DNA from 4 places in the Bradyrhizobium sp. URHA0013 genome. Region 3 is predicted to be linked to each of the others. Evidence: predicted binding sites of a transcription regulator. Region 3 holds the regulator's gene; each other region holds the start of a gene.

Region 1 (4,188 bases), on a different contig from region 3:
CGGCGCCTCGCTCTTGCTGACGCCTGATGTGAACGAGAGCGCGTGGCCATCCCAATGTGCGCACAAATCCGGCGTCAGGATCGACCAGGGCATGTCGGCAAAGCGCCGGGCGAAGAACGGCGCGGTGAGCTCGACGATATGATGCTCCGGCTCGAACCAGGCGACATAGTGTGCTTCGCGTTCCCTGCCGATCTCGCGGAAGCGCACGAAGGCGTGCATCTTGTGCTCGTCGCGATAGACCGCCTTTGCCATGGCCGTGACTTGCGCGACATCGGGATCGGTCGCGACCTCGATGAGATCGTGGTTGTCCTTCAGCCGAAACAGCAGGCGATAGAGGATCGCGAAACGCTCGGGATCGCGATGGAGGATCGCGGCCTTGGCGAGCTCGACGAATTTTGCAGGCACGTTGAAGGTGCCGTCGCCAGCCGCCGGCAGCGGAGACGACGACGGCGTCGCGAACAGCTCCGCTTCGCCGCCCTGCACGGCCCATATGACATCGGCCGGTTTCATTTGGTGAAGCACGAGGCTACGCGCGGCTTTGCGCCAGCCGTCGAAATCGGTTTCGTTCTCGAGGGTGATATATTGCATCAGAAGCCAAATCCCAGTTGTGTGGCCTTCGGCTTGAACCGTTCGATCAGCCGTGCCTCGTCGAGGCGGTGCGGCGCGGGACGGTGGTCGCTGAGGACGATGAACGGCAGCGCCTTGTTGCGGGGCACATGCAGCCGCGCGAGGTCGGCGACGCGGATGGTGGTCGTGCGGCGCGCCGCGATGATGCGCTCGACCGCCTTGGTGCCGAAGCCCGGCACGCGCAACAACTCCTCGCGGCTGGCGCGGTTGACGTCGAGCGGGAAGCGGTCGCGGTGGCGTAATGCCCAGGCGAGTTTTGGATCGATGTCGAGCGGCAGCATCGCACTGTCGTCGACGATCTCGCCGACGTCAAAACCGTAGAACCGCATCAGCCAGTCGGCCTGGTAGAGTCGGTGCTCGCGCAGCAAGGGCGGCGCGCGCAGAGGCAGCGCGCGGCTGGCATCGGGGATCGGGCTGAACGCGGAATAATAGACGCGCCTCAGCCTGTATGAACCGTAGAGATTGGCGCTGGTGTGGAGGATGGTGTGGTCGGAGGCCGCGTCGGCGCCGACGATCATCTGCGTGCTTTGGCCGGCCGGCGCGAAGCGCTGCGGCTTGGCTTTCGTGTTCGCGTTGCGGCTTTCCTCGGCCTCGTCCAGCTTCAGCCGCAGCCGGCCCATGGTGCGGCGGATCGCGCGCACGTCCTTCTCGGGCGCGAATTGCTGCAGGCTCGTCTCCTGCGGCATCTCGATGTTGATGGAGAGACGGTCGGCATATTTGCCGGCCTCGGAGATCAATGCATCGTCGGTCTCCGGGATCGTCTTGAGATGGATGTAGCCGCGGAAGTGATGCTCCTCGCGCAGTTTGCGCGCGACACTCACCACCTGCTCCATGGTGTAGTCGGGGTTGCGGATGATGCCGGAGGAGAGAAACAGTCCTTCGATGTAATTGCGCCGGTAGAAGTCGAGCGTCAGCTTGACGACTTCGTCGATGGTGAAGCGGGCACGCGGCACGTTGGAGGAGGCGCGGTTGACGCAATAGAGGCAGTCGTAATTGCAGGCGTTGGTCAGCAGCACCTTGAGCAGCGAGATGCAGCGGCCGTCCGGCGCGTAGGAATGGCAAATGCCCATGCCGGGCGCGGTCGATCCCATGCCCTTGCCGTCGCTGGAATCCCGCCTCTCGGTGCCGCTGGAGGCGCAGGACGCGTCGTACTTGGCGGCGTCCGCCAGGATTTCCAGCTTGCGTTGCACGTCCATATTGGAATCCCTTTGATTCAGCTCATGAATCCCGAAGAGTGCCAATTCGATTGACTCTCCAGGCGCCGTTAGCTTTATATTAGAACATACCATGAACAAATGAGCCAGCCGTTGGTTCTCTTTTTGAGAGCCACGGCAATCACCCCTTCAAGGAGCGGCGACCATGAGCGGCGCACGCATCAGCGCGCTTGCAGCCTTGCGCGGCCAGATCGAGCGCATCGAGACGGCGGAGGTCGTGCATCATCGCGACCGTGTCGCGCTCGGCCATCGCGAGGCCGACAACGCGCTAAAGGGCGGGCTCGCGCGCGCGGCAATCCACGAGGTATTTTGCGAGGGACGTCAGGGCGCGGCCGCGACGGGCTTTGTCACCGGACTTGCGGGGCGCGTGACGGCGCGCAAGCCGCTGCTGTGGGTGCGGCAGGATTTTTCAGAAATTGAAACCGGTGCGCTGTCGATGAGCGGGCTCACCGAGATCGGTCTCGATCCGCGCCGCATGGTGATGGTGCGCGCCGCCGATGTGGAGAGTGCGTTGCGCACGTCGGCCGATGCGCTCGCCTGCGACGCGCTGGGTGCCGTCGTGCTCGAGCTCTGGGGCGAGACGAGGCAGTTCGATCTGGTGGCGAGCCGCAAGCTGACGCTGGCTGCGCAATCTTCCGGTGTCACCGGCCTGTTGCTGCGGATGGCCGCGCAACCTTTACCCTCAACCGCCGAGACCAGATGGATGCTGCGCGCGGCGCATTCGCCGCCGGGCGCGATGTGGAGTGCTTGGGGGGCGCCGCGCTTCGATGCCGAGCTCCTGCGCAATCGTCATGGCCCGTGCGGCCGGTGGATCATGGAATGGAAATGTGATGAGTGCCAGTTCTCTGAATCGTCGGCGTATCCTCAGCCTGTGGCTGCCGCGCCTGCCCATCGATCGGATCCAGCGGTTCTTCGGCAACGTCGGACTGCATGAAAATAATGCGCCCAGCATCGTCGTTGCCAAGGACAGCAACGCGCTGGTGATCCATGCGCTGGACGAGGCGGCCGAGCGCCTCGGTCTGCATATCGGCCAGCCTCTGGCCAATGCCCGGGCGATGTGTCCTGATTTAAAGGTGTTCGACGCCGATGCCGTGGCCGATGCCAAGACGATCGGCGACATCGCCGACTGGTGCGATCGTTTCACGCCGTTGGTGGCACTCGATCCGCCGCACGGGCTGTTCCTCGACATCACCGGCTGCGCGCATCTGTTCGGCGGCGAGGCTGCGCTGTTGCAAACCCTTGTCCGTGCCCTCGATCGCCAGGGCTTTGCCGTCAGCGCGGCGATCGCCGGCACCTCGGTCTGCGCGCGCACGCTGACGCGGCAGGCATCTGGTAGTATCGTCGCCGATGGCGGGGAGGCGGCGGCAATCAGCCGGTTTCCGGTGTCCGCGCTTGGTGCGGGTGAGGCCATCATCATCGGCCTGCGCCGCGCCGGCCTGAAGACGGTCGGCGATGTCGCCGCGCGTACGCCGAGTGAAATCACGGCGCGGTTCGGCGCACGGTTCTCCACGCTGCTCGCGCATGCGCTGGGGCAGGGCGATGCGCCGATCAGCCCGCGAAAGCCGCTGCCCGACTACATCGTGGAGAAACGCTTTGCCGAGCCGATCGCGACCGACACCATGATCGCGATGACGCTGTCGCGCCTGGCGGACACGCTGATTGCGTCGATGGAGAAGCAGGGCAAGGGCGCGCGCCGCCTGGAAGCAGCCTTCTTCCGCACCGACGGCGCGGTGCGCGCGATTATGGTCGAGACCGGACGTCCCGTGACGCAAAGCAAAGTCATCGACCGGCTGTTCCGCGAGCGTCTCGATGCACTCGCCGATCCCCTCGATCCCGGCTTCGGCTTCGACATGGTGCGGCTGTCGGCAAGCCGCACCGAGATCGTGGTGCAGGAGCAGCGCGATCTCGACGCCCATGTCCACGACAATGACGAGCTTGCCGCGCTGATCGACCGCATCGCCGCGCGCATCGGCGGAAAGCGCGTCGTCGTGCATCTGCCTGAGGATACCCATATCCCCGAATGTGCGGTGCTGGCCGCGCCGGCGCAGCATCATCTCGCCGTGGCCATGCAGGCCGAATGGCCCGCGCGCACCGAGACTGAGCCGCCGCTGCGTCCGTTGCGGCTGTTCGACAAGCCTGAGCCGATCAATGTGCCGTTTGCGACCGTGCCCGACGGGCCGCCGCATCAATTCACCTGGCGCCGCGCGCAGCATGCGGTGGTGCGGGTGGAAGGCCCCGAGCGCATCGCCATGGAATGGTGGCGGCAGGACGGCAAGCAACTGACGCGGGATTATTTCCGCATCGAGGATGCCGAAGGCTTGCGCTTCTGGATCTTTCGCGACGGTCT
Region 2 (4,188 bases), on a different contig from region 3:
GAAACTGCTTGTCGATATCGACATGCGCGACCTGGCCACGCGCATGCACGCCGGCATCGGTGCGCCCGGCGCCGTGCACGCGCGCATCCGCGCCGGTCATCGCCTTCACCGCCGCTTCCAGCGCGCCTTGCACCGAGGGCAGCGTCTCCTGCACCTGCCAGCCGAAGAACGGTGCGCCGTCATATTCGATGATGAGCTTGTAGCGGGGCATCAGGCCAGCCGCATCGGCGGCTTCAACGGCACGCCGCGCAGGAAATCCGCGGCCTGCATGCGCGCCTTGCCTTCGCGCTGGAGCTCGATCAGGCGGATTGCGCCCTCGCCGCAGGCGATGGTGAGGTGATCGTCGAGCACCTCGCCGGGTGCGCCCGCGCCTTTCGCCAGCTCGCAACGCAGGATCTTGACCCGCGCATTCTCAAGCTCGGCCCAGGCGCCGGGAAACGGCGACAGTCCGTGGATATGACGCAGCACCTCCCGCGCGGGCCTGGTCCAGTCGATCCGCGCTTCGGCTTTGTCGATCTTGGCGGCATAGGTGACGCCGTCCTCGCTCTGCTTTTTGAGCTGGAGCCCGCCGCGGTCGAGCGCGGCCATGGCGCGCACCATCAGGTCGGCACCGAGCCGGGACAGACGATCGTGCAGATCGAGCGCCGTCATATTGTCCGTGATCGCGAGACGCTCGGCCATGGCGACGTCACCGGTGTCCAGGCCGACATCCATCTTCATCACCATCACGCCGCTCTCGGCATCGCTGGCCATGATCGCGCGGTTGATGGGAGCCGCACCGCGCCAGCGTGGCAGCAGCGAGGCGTGCAGATTGTAGCAGCCGAGCTTTGGCGCATCGAGGATCGCCTGCGGCAGGATCATGCCATAGGCGACGACGACGGCGGCATCGGCGTCGAAGGCGCGGAATTCTTCCAGCGCCTCCGGCGTTTTCAACGTCTTCGGCGTCAGCACGGGCACGCCAAGCTTTCGCGCGGCCTCTTCCACCGGGGTCGGCTGCAATTGCAGGCCGCGCCGGCCGCCGGGCTTGGGCGCGCGCGTATACACGGCCGCGATCTCGTGGCCGTGCGCGACGAGCTCGAGCAGCGTCGGCACGGAGAAATCGGGCGTGCCCATGAAGATCAGGCGGAGGGGCATGTGGCGGCGCTCGGTAAGGCTTGTTTCTCCGTCATGCCCGGGCTTGTCCCGGGCATCCACGGTCTTGGCGACAAAGCAAGCAAGGCGTGGATGGCCGGGTCAAGCCCGGCCATGACGACGAGAGAGAACCCGGCTCACTCCGCGCGCTTGGCGGCTTTCTCGAACTTCTTCAGCACGCGGTCGCGCTTGAGTTTTGACAGATAGTCGACAAACAGCACGCCGTTGAGATGGTCGATCTCGTGCTGGATGCAGGTGGCGTAGAGGCCTTCGGCGTCCTCCTCGTGCACCTTGCCGTCGAGATCGGTGTAGCGCACCCGCACCTTCGCGGGACGCTCGACCTCCTCGTAATATTCGGGGATCGAGAGGCAGCCTTCCTCGTAGACCGACAGGTCCTCCGAGGAGGCGATGATTTCCGGATTGATGAAGACGCGCGGCTCGGGCTTGGTCTCGCCGTCCTGGTCGGGCTTGGCGAGGTCCATGGTGATCAGCCGCAACGGCCGCGCGATCTGAATCGCCGCGAGCCCGATGCCGGGCGCGTCGTACATGGTCTCGAACATGTCGTCGGCAAGCTTTCGTATCTCCGGCGTGACCTTCTCGATCGGCTTGGAGACCAGACGCAGCTGCTTGTCGGGCAGGATGATGATTTCTCTGAGGGCCATGGCCGCGATTTAAGCCGCGCGTTCGATGCGGTCAATGCGGCCGGGAACCCCGTTAACCCTCCGCTAACCATAAAACTTCGGGTTTCGTTAACCATAAAAATTAACGGGGCATTTACACTAAATGTTCGCTATTCGTTCGTGCCGCCGAGCGAATCGGCTAGAAGCAGGGGCATGAACGAGATCATTTTCATGCTCGGCGACTGGCCGGTGCGCACCGTGGACGCGCTGATCGGCTTCGGTGCCCTGGTCCTCATCCTGATGGTGGTGATCGCCGTCGTGATCGCGCGCTCCGGGCGGCGCGGGGCGGAACTCGCGATGGCCAACGCCATCCGCGCCGACGAACTCGAGGAGCGCATCAGCCAGATGCTGCATGCCCAGAGCGAGGCTTCGGGGCGGGTCGACGCCATGACCCAGACGCTGGCCGGCCGCCAGGCCGACATGGCACGCGCGGTCAACGAGCGGCTGGATTCGGTGACCCACCGCGTCGGCCAGTCCATGGAGCACACCACCCGCAACACCATGGAGAGCCTGCGCGCGCTGCACGAGCGGCTCGGCATCATCGACAGCGCGCACAAGAACCTCACCGACCTCACCACGCAGGTGACGACCCTGCGCGATGTGCTCGCCAACAAGCAGTCGCGCGGCGCCTTCGGTCAGGCGCGGATGGAAGCGATCGTCCATGATGGTCTGCCGAAGGGCGCCTACGAGTTCCAGTTCACGCTCTCGACCGGCAAGCGTCCGGACTGCGTCGTGTTCCTGCCCGACCAGCGGCCACTCTGCATCGACGCGAAGTTTCCGCTGGAAGCGATGACCGCGCTGCATGACGCGCGCACCGACGAGGAGAAGCGCATCGCCACGCAGCGGCTGCGCGGCGACGTCATGAAGCATGTCAGCGACATCGCCGAGAAATATCTCGTCGCCGGCGAGACCCAGGACATGGCGCTGATGTTCGTGCCGTCGGAATCGGTCTACGCCGAGATCCACGACGGTTTCGACGACGTCATCCAGAAGGCGTATCGCGCCCGTGTCGTGCTGGTGTCGCCGTCGCTTTTGATGCTGGCGATCCAGGTGATGCAGCAGATCATGAAGGACGCGCGCATGCGCGACGCCGCCGACCAGATCCGCACCGAGGTGATCAAGCTCGGCGACGACCTCGGCCGCCTGCGCGATCGCGTGCTGAAGCTCCAGAAGCATTTTGCCGACGCGAACGAGGACGTGCGGCAGGTGCTGATCTCCGCCGACAAGATCGAGAAACGCGCCGGGCGCATCGAGGAGCTCGATTTCAGCAAGAGCGATGCGCCGGAAGCGCCGCATCTCGTAGCGACCGGCGCTGCCGAGCTGTTCCCGCGGAAGCTCCAGGCGGGGGAGTGAGATTGTGGCACACTGTCATGCCCCGCGAACGCGGGGCATCCAGTACGCCGCGGCAGTCATGATTGAACCGGGACGCTGGTGATTACTGGATCGTCCGCCTTCGCGGACGATGACAGCGGAGGGAGAGGTAGCAGTTGGGCACACGCCACTACTACGTTTACATCCTCGCCAGCAAAATCGGCGGAACGCTGTACATCGGCGTGACCAATGATCTCATTCGTCGCGTGGCGGAACATAAGTCCAAGGTCATCGAGAGCTTTACGGAGAAGTACGATGTCGCAAGGCTCGTCTATTTCGAGCAGTTCGACGATCCCGAGAATGCTATCAAAAGGGAGAAGCGGCTGAAAAAGTGGAACAGGGCCTGGAAGGTTCGATTGATTGAGAAGAGCAATCCGAATTCGGACGACCTTTATCCCGGGATAGCCGGCCCACCATGAGTCCGTCATGCCCCGCGAAGGCGGGGCATCCAGTACGCCGCGGCGGCCGCGATTGAACCGAAATGCTGGTGGGTACTGGATCGTCCGCCTTCGCGGACGATGACAGCGGAGGGGGCGACGACACCTCCTCTTTGGCCGGCAGGAGCGACACCTCACTTGTGGCCGCCAGAATCTGCTAACACCACCCCATGACCGCACCCGACGCGACCTCGCCTGCCGGCCCCGGCACGGCCCCCACCTCCTGGCGTGACAGCCTTGCCGTTTACCTGCAGCCGCGGGTGCTGATCGTGCTGTTCCTCGGCTTCTCGTCCGGGCTGCCGTTGGCGCTGTCGGGCTCGACGCTGCTGGTGTGGATGCGGGAATCCGGCGTCGATCTCAAGACCATCGGGCTGTTTGCGCTGGTCGGCACGCCCTACACGCTGAAATTCCTGTGGGCGCCGCTGGTGGATGCGATGCATGTGCCGCTGTTCACGCGCGCGTTCGGGCGGCGGCGCGGCTGGCTGCTGTTCTCGCAATTGCTGCTGATCGTCGCCATCCTGCTGCTGGCGCTGACCGATCCCGCGCGCTCGCCGTTCTACGTCGCGCTC
Region 3 (4,188 bases):
TGCATGTGACTTCGCCGCGTGATGTGGGGAACGCATTGAAAGCATTGGGCATCTGACGACGATCTGCCGCCGCGAGACCCCCGGAGATGCGGCCCAACGCGACTAATTTTGAAGAAGTTTAGGAACCCGATCACTTTGTGCATTTTTATACAGAGTTCCCGGAACGGAATACCGTCTTCCGGACTCTAGAGTCCGTTGGGACTTCTACAGACGGATGCATCATCGTGTTGGGCAAAACCTACCTCACCAAGCAGGCCTCTCTTCTTCTTGAATTCGCCAGGACAACTTCAGATTCGGATCTTTCCGCCAAGCTTGTGAGCAAGGCCGCCGACCTGAAATCCCAGGCCGATCCGCTGCCCGACAAGGATCAGGGACCCAAGGCGCCCGACGTAACTCACGGGCAGCCAGGGAGCTGATCGATGCAGGCCGGGGCGCTCGTCGTTCTCGTCTTGCCATGACCATTGTCCTGCCGATCTGGCACGTTCTTCGGATCATGCCGCAACGCGCTTGATCCTGCCTTCCGGAACAATGCGGTGGGATGACTGCACCCGCTCGGCTGTTTTGCCTCTGCGCCCGCGCTCGGCTAGAAGACGTGCGGAACATTCGCCCGAACGTGCCGAGCAGGAGTTTTCGCCGTGGCCTTGATGCCGGTTTCCGACGCGCTTGCCGCGGTGCTGGCGGGTGCAGAGCCGCTGCCGGAGGAAATGATCTCCCTCGACCAGGCCTACCATCGCGTGCTCGCGCGTGACGTCGCGGCGCGGCGCACGCAGCCGCCGCAGGCGATGTCGGCGATGGACGGCTACGCGGTGCGAGCGGCCGATGCCGCGACGATCGATTCGGAGCTCACCATCATCGGCGAAGTCGCGGCGGGCCGACCGTTCGCGGGGATGGTCGGCGCCGGCGAGGCCGTGCGGATCTTCACGGGCGGCGTCGTTCCCGGTGGCGCGGACGCCGTCGTGATCCAGGAGGACACCGTCGCCGCCGGCAAGCGTGTCACGATCAAGGAAGCCGCGATCGCCGGTCGGCACATCCGCCCCGCCGGCGTCGATTTCCGCGAGGGCGACGTGCTCCTGCGCAAGGGAAGCCGTCTCACCGAGCGCGACCTCGCGCTCGCCGCCGGGATGAATCATCCGCACCTTGCCGTTTACGGGCGTCCGAAGGTCGCGATTCTCGCCACCGGCGACGAGTTGGTGATGCCGGGCAGCACGCCCGGCCACGGCCAGATCGTCTATTCCAACGGCTACGCCCTGCACGCGCTCGCCCGCAGCGAAGGCGCCGAGACCATCGACCTCGGTATTGCCGCCGACACGCTGGAGGCCACCACCGCCGGCATCCGCCGCGCCCGTGAGAGCGGCGCCGACATCCTGATCACGACCGGAGGCGCATCGGTCGGCGACCACGATCTGGTCCAGCAGGCACTGCGGGACGAAGGCATCGCGATGGCGTTCTGGAAGATCGCGATGCGGCCAGGCAAGCCGATGATGCACGGGCGGCTCGGCGCAATGGGCGTGATCGGTCTGCCGGGCAATCCCGTGTCGTCCTACGTGTGCGCTTTCCTGTTCATGGTGCCGCTGATTCGTGCCCTGTCGGGCCGTTCAGTGCTTCACCATCGCCGTGAGCGCGCCGTGCTCGGCCGCGATGTCAGCGCCAACGACCAGCGCGAGGACTATCTGCGCGCGCATCTGGAGGAGCGTGACGATGGCACACGCGTCGTTCTTCCCGTCAATCATCAGGACTCTTCGCTGCTTGCGAATCTCGCTGCAGCACAGGTACTTCTCGTGCGCGCACCGTTCGCGCCGAAGGCCGAAGCCGGCACGGCTTGCGAAGTGTTGCGGCTCCCTGTCTGAGCGCCCCGGCAATGCGCGTTCCGCCAACTTTGCTCTGTTCACGGTAAATTAAGCAGTTGCGGAACATGTATCGAACATATAGTGTCCGTTCATGATTTGTTTCGAGCATGTAGCGGCATATTGCCGAATTCAGCGTCTCGGAATCGGACGACATCAACCGGGGGACTTTGGTCGAGATGTTAACGCGCAAACAATACGAGCTTCTGCGGTTCATCAGTGAACGTCTGAAGGAAAGCGGCGTACCGCCCTCCTTCGACGAGATGAAGGATGCGCTCGACCTGCGCTCGAAGTCGGGCATCCATCGCCTGATCACGGCGCTCGAGGAGCGTGGCTTCATCCGACGCCTGCCCAACCGCGCTCGTGCGATTGAAGTCATCAAGCTGCCGGAGCTCCAGGCAGCCGCCGGCAGCCGCCGCGGCTTCACGCCGAGCGTCATCGAGGGCAATCTCGGCAAGGTGCGTGCGAGCTCCAGCCTGCCCGCGGACGACGGCGAACGTCCCGTCGCGGTGCCGGTGATGGGCCGCATCGCGGCCGGCACGCCGATCGAGGCGTTGCAGACCCGCAGCCATACTATCAGCGTACCGCCTGACATGCTCGGCTCGGGCGAGCATTACGCGCTCGAAGTGCGCGGTGATTCCATGGTCGAGGCCGGCATCCTTGACGGCGACATGGCGCTGATTCAGCGCAACGAGAGCGCCGATACCGGCGACATCGTGGTGGCGCTGATCGACGACGAGGAAGCGACGCTGAAGCGCTTCCGCCGTCGCGGCGCCTCGATCGCGCTCGAGCCCGCCAACGCGGCCTATGAGGTCCGCATCCTGCCGCCCAACCGGGTGAAGATTCAGGGCAAGCTGATCGGGCTTTACCGGAAGTACTGATACCGGGAGTACTTGATACCGGGAGTGCTTGGCGCCGCGCGCGCTTCCGATCGGCATCGCCGGTCAGGGATTGGAGCGGATCATCGTCCGCTCCGGCTGGGTAGTCTTTCTGGTTCTGCACAGACTATCTGGCCCGTCCTTCGGCGCTGGCTCCTCGCGACGCCCACGAAGCGGAACTGGTTCGCGGCGCAAGTGTTCGAGGAAACAGCGGCCAGCGATCAAGCTCGACCGTTGCAGTCAAGCCGGCGATATTCGCGCACGCGCCTCCCGAATGCATCGCAACTCGCTTTGTTCCTATTGAATTCGGGAAAGATAATGTGATCGCGGCTCGCGGAAACCAGCCGCAGATTTGCCCACAACCAAGCAGAGCGTTCATGCTTCAACTCTGATAGAGGCCTGCGCCTCGATTAAGAGACGCGGGTTGCTATCCCAGCATGAGGAGCACCCGATGTGTGACTACAGCCTGCATGCCGTCGCGTCGCGCCCCGCCGAAGTCGGCGAGACGATCGTCACGACAAGCTTCCGCGGCACCTCGACGCGCGGCTTCGCCTCGGCAGCCGATCCGTCTGTTGCCGTCTGCCTGCTGCCGGGAACGGAGCTCGCCTTCGCCGACGACGTTCGCTACGACAATCGCTGGATCTGGACGCGCACCATCAATTCCCGCGTGGGCAAGTTCGGCAAGATCGATCCGCACGTTCCCGACCGCCATCACGACGCGATCGAATTCCCCGACGGCAAATATGTGCTGGTGACGCAGCTCGTCGAAGGCCAGCGCGCGACCGTGCTGCAACTGCCTGTGACCCAGCCGGTGACGGAGCGCGAGCACAAGGCGCAGGTCATCGTCGACAGGCAGCCGACCGTCACGCGCCTGCCGATCGGCTGACGCAGCCGGCTACGAGGTCGGAGGTCAAGATTGAATCGCCATCGCCGGCCGTGGCCGGCGAGATGGCGCGGTTTGCGCCCAGTGAATCCGAGCAGATGCACCAATCCACTGCATTGCTCCGCACCGTCAGATCAATCGTCGGCCTGCAAGTCGGTCTCCGCCGGCGTTGCGTCCTTGATGCGGGGCGCGATCGCCTTGGGCGCAAGGCTGCCGTCGAAATCACCCTCGCCTGCGCCGGCTGGCAACCAGGGGCGGCTCGCGCCTCTCGCCCTCACCGCCTGAACCGCAAAGCCGTCACCACGCTGCATTAGCGCCAGCGCGCTCTGGCTGGCGAGCCGCTGCCGATCGACCACCATCGCCGCGCAATCGGGCGGCGCGGGACGTGCCGTCACCACCAGCGCGGCCCGACTGCAATCGTCCGCGAGAGCGTCGACGCGCAGTGCCAGCGCGACCAACCTCCCGTCGGCCAGTGGCGTCACGCAGCCCGATTCGTCACAGGACACGCCATCGGCCAGCGAGGCTCTGCCGGCATCGCGCGGATCGGCGTCGGCAGCGAGCCATTCCTTGAGCAAAAAGCTGT
Region 4 (4,188 bases), 100 kb from region 3:
CAGCTCGGCGATGCGCTCGACCATCGTCGCCTTGTTCACCTGGTAGGGAATCTCGGTGATGATGATCGCCTCGCGCTCCTTGCGGATGGTCTCGATCGCGACCTTGCCGCGCATCATGACCGAGCCGCGGCCGAGGTGATAGGCGGCGCGGATGCCTTGCCGTCCGAGGATGACGCCGCCGGTCGGGAAATCCGGTCCCGGCACGATGTTGATGAGCTCGTCGATGGTGAGCGCAGGGTTGTCGATCAGCGCGACGCAGGCGTCGATGACCTCGCCCAGATTGTGCGGCGGGATGTTGGTCGCCATGCCGACCGCGATGCCGCCGGCGCCATTGACGAGCAGGTTGGGGAACTTGGCCGGCAAGACCGACGGTTCGGTCTCGTTGTTGTCGTAGTTCGGCTGGAAGTCGACCGTGTCCTTGTCGATGTCGGCCAGCAGAGCCAGCGCCACCTTCGTCAATCGGGCTTCGGTATAACGATAGGCAGCCGGGGGATCGCCGTCGACCGATCCGAAATTGCCTTGGCCGTCGATCAGCGGCACGCGCATGGAGAAGTCCTGCGCCATCCGGACCATGGCGTCGTAGATCGACTGGTCGCCATGCGGATGATATTTACCGATGACGTCACCGACCACGCGGGCGGACTTGACGTACTTCTTGTCCGGCGTGTGCCCCTGCTCGTTCATCGAGTACAGGATGCGGCGATGCACCGGCTTCAGACCGTCGCGGGCGTCAGGCAGCGCCCGCGCCACGATCACGCTCATGGCGTAGTCGAGATAGGACTTCTTCATCTCCTCGAAGATGGAGACGGGGCGAATATCCGAGGGTTGCGCCGGCTGGTCGCCGGGCTTGTCGTCGTCGTCAGCCAAGGGGAAATCCGGTGAGGTTTTATCTGGGAATCATATAGCGCATCGAGCCTCTGATAACCACCCTCGCGGCGATCTGGGAAGCGCTTTTTCCGCCTATTTTTCCAACAACTTAAGCCCTTGCGATCGGTGTCTTGGACAGCCCCCGTATCGACCTTGCAAAATCGCCGATCACGCGTCGAAAATCGCGCGGCGAGCTTGCCCCGTCAGCGCGCTTGCCAAGCCGCAATCCGAGCTCACCCGAAACATGAAGCGGGCCCGGAAATCCCGAGCCCGTCCTGCCGATTAGTGGGATTTTCTGACACGAGATGAGAAGCGCCGCCCATCCGGCCGGCGCGTCGCATTGAGACTCCGCGTTCTCAGAGCGGGATCGCTCAGAACGGGATATCGTCGTCCATGTCGCTGTTGCGGCCACCGCCGCCAGCGGCAACGGGACGGCGCGGTGCGCTGCTGACCGGACCGGAGGAGCCGAAATCGCCGCCCGGCTCGTCGCCGAAGCTGCCGCCTCCCCCACCGCCGCTACGACCGTCCAGCATCGTCAGGGTCGAGTTGAAGCCCTGCAGCACGACTTCGGTCGAGTACTTCTCGACGCCGCTCTGGTCGGTCCATTTGCGGGTCTGGAGCGCACCCTCGACGTAAATCTTGGCGCCCTTCTTCAGATACTGTTCGGCGACCTTGCAGAGCCCTTCATTGAAGATCACGACGCGGTGCCACTCGGTCTTTTCCTTGCGCTCGCCGGTGGCCTTGTCGCGCCACGTCTCCGAGGTGGCGACGCTCAGGTTGGCGATCGGCCGCCCGTCCTGGGTGCGGCGGATTTCAGGATCCTTGCCGAGATTTCCAACCAGAATGACCTTGTTGACGCTTCCCGCCATCTCCGCTCTCCGCTCCGAATGCCACTGAATTCAAGAAGGCCGGTCCGCTCCGCGCGTTCCGCCGTGCCCGTTGAGGCGACCCTATACGCTCGCCGAACGCTTGCGGACGACGATCAGTCCGTCACCCCTCCGGTTATCCCCACATATAGCATCGACCTACTGTTCGTTCCAGATTTGTTCTTGGCGAAACCACCGCATCGATGTGGCGTCGATCGGCCAATGTAGTGCGGGAATGCGCGCAGCGGTTGGAACCTTTGTAGGTTCCTGAAAACGAGAGAAAGAACTTAACATTCAGTGTGTTATGGGTACTCGCAGTGCCCCGTTCTTGTTGCATTTCGGAGACGGACTTTGCCGCCCCGTAGAGCTACGGTTTCCTCGGACTTAGTTCATATGGGCCCTCGCGCCTGATCAGCCGCTTCGGGGAAGAAAGAAGCGGACGAACCTGGGGAGACTGGCAATGAATAAGCTTCTTGTTGGTGCAATCGGTGCAGTGGCGATGGGCCTGTCGGCTCCCGCGATCGCGGCGGATATGGCCCCGCGTCCCTACACCAAGGCCCCCGCGCCGGCGATTGCCACCATCTACGATTGGAGCGGCTTCTATATCGGCATCAACGGCGGCGGTGGCTCAAGCCACACGTGCTGGGACTTCGTCACGCCCGCGACCGGCGTTTTGGTCGGCGAAGGCTGTCACAATGCGACGGGGGGCACCGTCGGTGGCCAGATCGGCTATCGCTGGCAGTCCGCCAATTGGGTGTTCGGTCTCGAAGGCCAAGGCAACTGGGCCGACTTCCGGGGCGACAATGTGAGCACCCTCTTCCCGGGTACCGCTTTGGTGACGGGTGATCGCAACCGTTCCCGCATCGACGCTTTCGGCCTCATCACCGGTCAGGTCGGTTACGCCTGGAACAACGTGCTGTTCTACGTGAAGGGCGGCGCCGCCGTCGTCGGCGACAAGTACGACATCTACGCTGCTACAGGTACGCCCGGCGCGGGCGCGCTGCTGGCTTCGGCGCGGGAGACTCGCTGGGGTGGTACGGTCGGGGCCGGTCTGGAGTTCGGCTTCGCCCCGAACTGGTCGTTGGGCTTTGAGTACGACCACATTTTCCTTGGCGATCGCACGATCGGCTTCACAACGCCCCCGGGTGGGGTCTTCGGCAGCGACCGGATTCGGCAGGACGTCGACATGGGCCTCGTCCGCCTGAACTATCGCTGGGGCGGTCCGGTGATCGCGAGGTACTGATCGAACTGACATCCATCAAAGCAAGGCCGGCCTCGCGCCGGCCTTTATTCATTGCTGTTCCCGTTGGGGAACCAAAGGTCAGTAATTGCACCATTTTCAGGCCGCTGTGGCTTTCCAGTGACACAACTTGCGGCTTCAATGGTGTAAGTACGGCCTCAGTTGGGCAAGTGAGTCCGATGCCCTTCCCTATCTTGGAAGGCACAATCAGAAACTGGGACTGGGATTAGTTGAAAATGAAAAAGGTTTTGTTGGCTTCGGCCTGTTTGTTCGCTCTCGCTGCCCCGGCCTCGGCCGCTGATCTGGCGGCGCGTCCCTACACCAAGGCCCCGGTGGCCATGGCTTCGGTCTACAACTGGACCGGCTTCTACCTCGGTGTTGTCGGTGGCGGCGCCTGGGAAAATTCCTCGACCGACCCGAAGATGAAGGGCGGCTTCGTCGGCGGTACGGCCGGCTACAACTGGCAGACCGGCAATGTCGTGTTCGGCATCGAGGCCGATGGTGCCTGGGCTGACGTCAGCGCGTCGGTCACCGGCCCCGTTGCCGTCCCCGGCTTCGGCCTCGTCAGCACCACCCTCAGTTCGAAGACCGATGCGATGGGCACCGTGCGCGGCCGCATCGGCTACGCCGTCAACAACGTCCTGTTCTACGGCACCGGTGGTTACGCCTGGATCGACAACAAGCTCAGCATCAGCGCGCTCGGCGTGACCGTTTCCGACAGCAAGTGGCACTCCGGCTGGACCGTCGGTGCGGGCGTCGAAGCGTTCTTCGCTCCGCAGTGGTCGGTCAAGGGCGAGTACCTCTTTCGCAGCCTCGGCGGCGAGACCTACTTCTCGGGCGCCCTGCCCACCGGCACGCTCGAGTTTCACACCGTGCAGGTCGGCGTGAACTATCACTTCGGGGGCCCGATCGTCGCGAAGTACTGATCTTCCTATCGACGCCATCGTGTTACGAAAGGCCGGCCTCGCGCCGGCCTTTTTGTTTGCCGGGCACGTTACTGCGCAGTTCCACCGCCCTGCTCCTGCCAGATGCCGCCAGCGTGCCAACAATCGGTTGACGATTCGCAGACGCCACTGGAAATCCGTCCCCGTTCTTCCTACGTTCGCTCACATACCCATCGGCGCCGATCCCGGTTCCGGGCGAAGCGCGCCTATTCAGTTGGCGCGATCGCGCGCTTTTGGATTCCCTGAGGACCACCAGGATGGATGAAGTGAT

Evidence for each region. Region 3 encodes LexA, which represses DNA repair genes until DNA is damaged. Its sites were predicted from a motif close to TGTTCNNNNTGTGTTCNG; they were not measured.
Region 1: a site for LexA is predicted at 1,904-1,921, ahead of N551_RS0123810 (putative DNA modification/repair radical SAM protein). Genes of this name have one in related genera too.
Region 2: a site for LexA is predicted at 1,916-1,933, ahead of N551_RS0103665 (DNA recombination protein RmuC). Genes of this name have one in related genera too.
Region 4: a site for LexA is predicted at 1,901-1,918, ahead of N551_RS0111160 (single-stranded DNA-binding protein). Genes of this name have one in related genera too.

Annotation. Positions count from the first base shown of each region.
Region 1 is NZ_KI912426.1:690,620-694,807, forward strand. It holds gene N551_RS0123805 (UdgX family uracil-DNA binding protein) at 1-588, opposite strand, end outside; gene N551_RS0123810 (putative DNA modification/repair radical SAM protein) at 588-1,823, opposite strand; gene N551_RS0123815 (ImuA family protein) at 1,987-2,775, shown strand; gene N551_RS0123820 (DNA polymerase Y family protein) at 2,672-4,188, shown strand, end outside.
Region 2 is NZ_JADK01000003.1:725,023-729,210, forward strand. It holds gene truA (tRNA pseudouridine(38-40) synthase TruA) at 1-211, opposite strand, end outside; gene fmt (methionyl-tRNA formyltransferase) at 211-1,134, opposite strand; gene def (peptide deformylase) at 1,269-1,793, opposite strand; gene N551_RS0103665 (DNA recombination protein RmuC) at 1,965-3,164, shown strand; gene N551_RS0103670 (GIY-YIG nuclease family protein) at 3,299-3,601, shown strand; gene N551_RS0103675 (MFS transporter) at 3,790-4,188, shown strand, end outside.
Region 3 is NZ_JADK01000007.1:303,746-307,933, forward strand. It holds gene N551_RS0111625 (HAD family phosphatase) at 1-56, shown strand, start outside; gene N551_RS0111630 (hypothetical protein) at 225-416, shown strand; gene glp (gephyrin-like molybdotransferase Glp) at 636-1,847, shown strand; gene lexA (transcriptional repressor LexA) at 2,024-2,725, shown strand; gene N551_RS0111645 (hypothetical protein) at 3,174-3,608, shown strand; gene N551_RS0111650 (ComEC/Rec2 family competence protein) at 3,740-4,188, opposite strand, start outside.
Region 4 is NZ_JADK01000007.1:202,130-206,317, forward strand. It holds gene gyrA (DNA gyrase subunit A) at 1-867, opposite strand, end outside; gene N551_RS0111160 (single-stranded DNA-binding protein) at 1,239-1,736, opposite strand; gene N551_RS0111165 (outer membrane protein) at 2,194-2,976, shown strand; gene N551_RS0111170 (outer membrane protein) at 3,210-3,899, shown strand; gene uvrA (excinuclease ABC subunit UvrA) at 4,175-4,188, shown strand, end outside.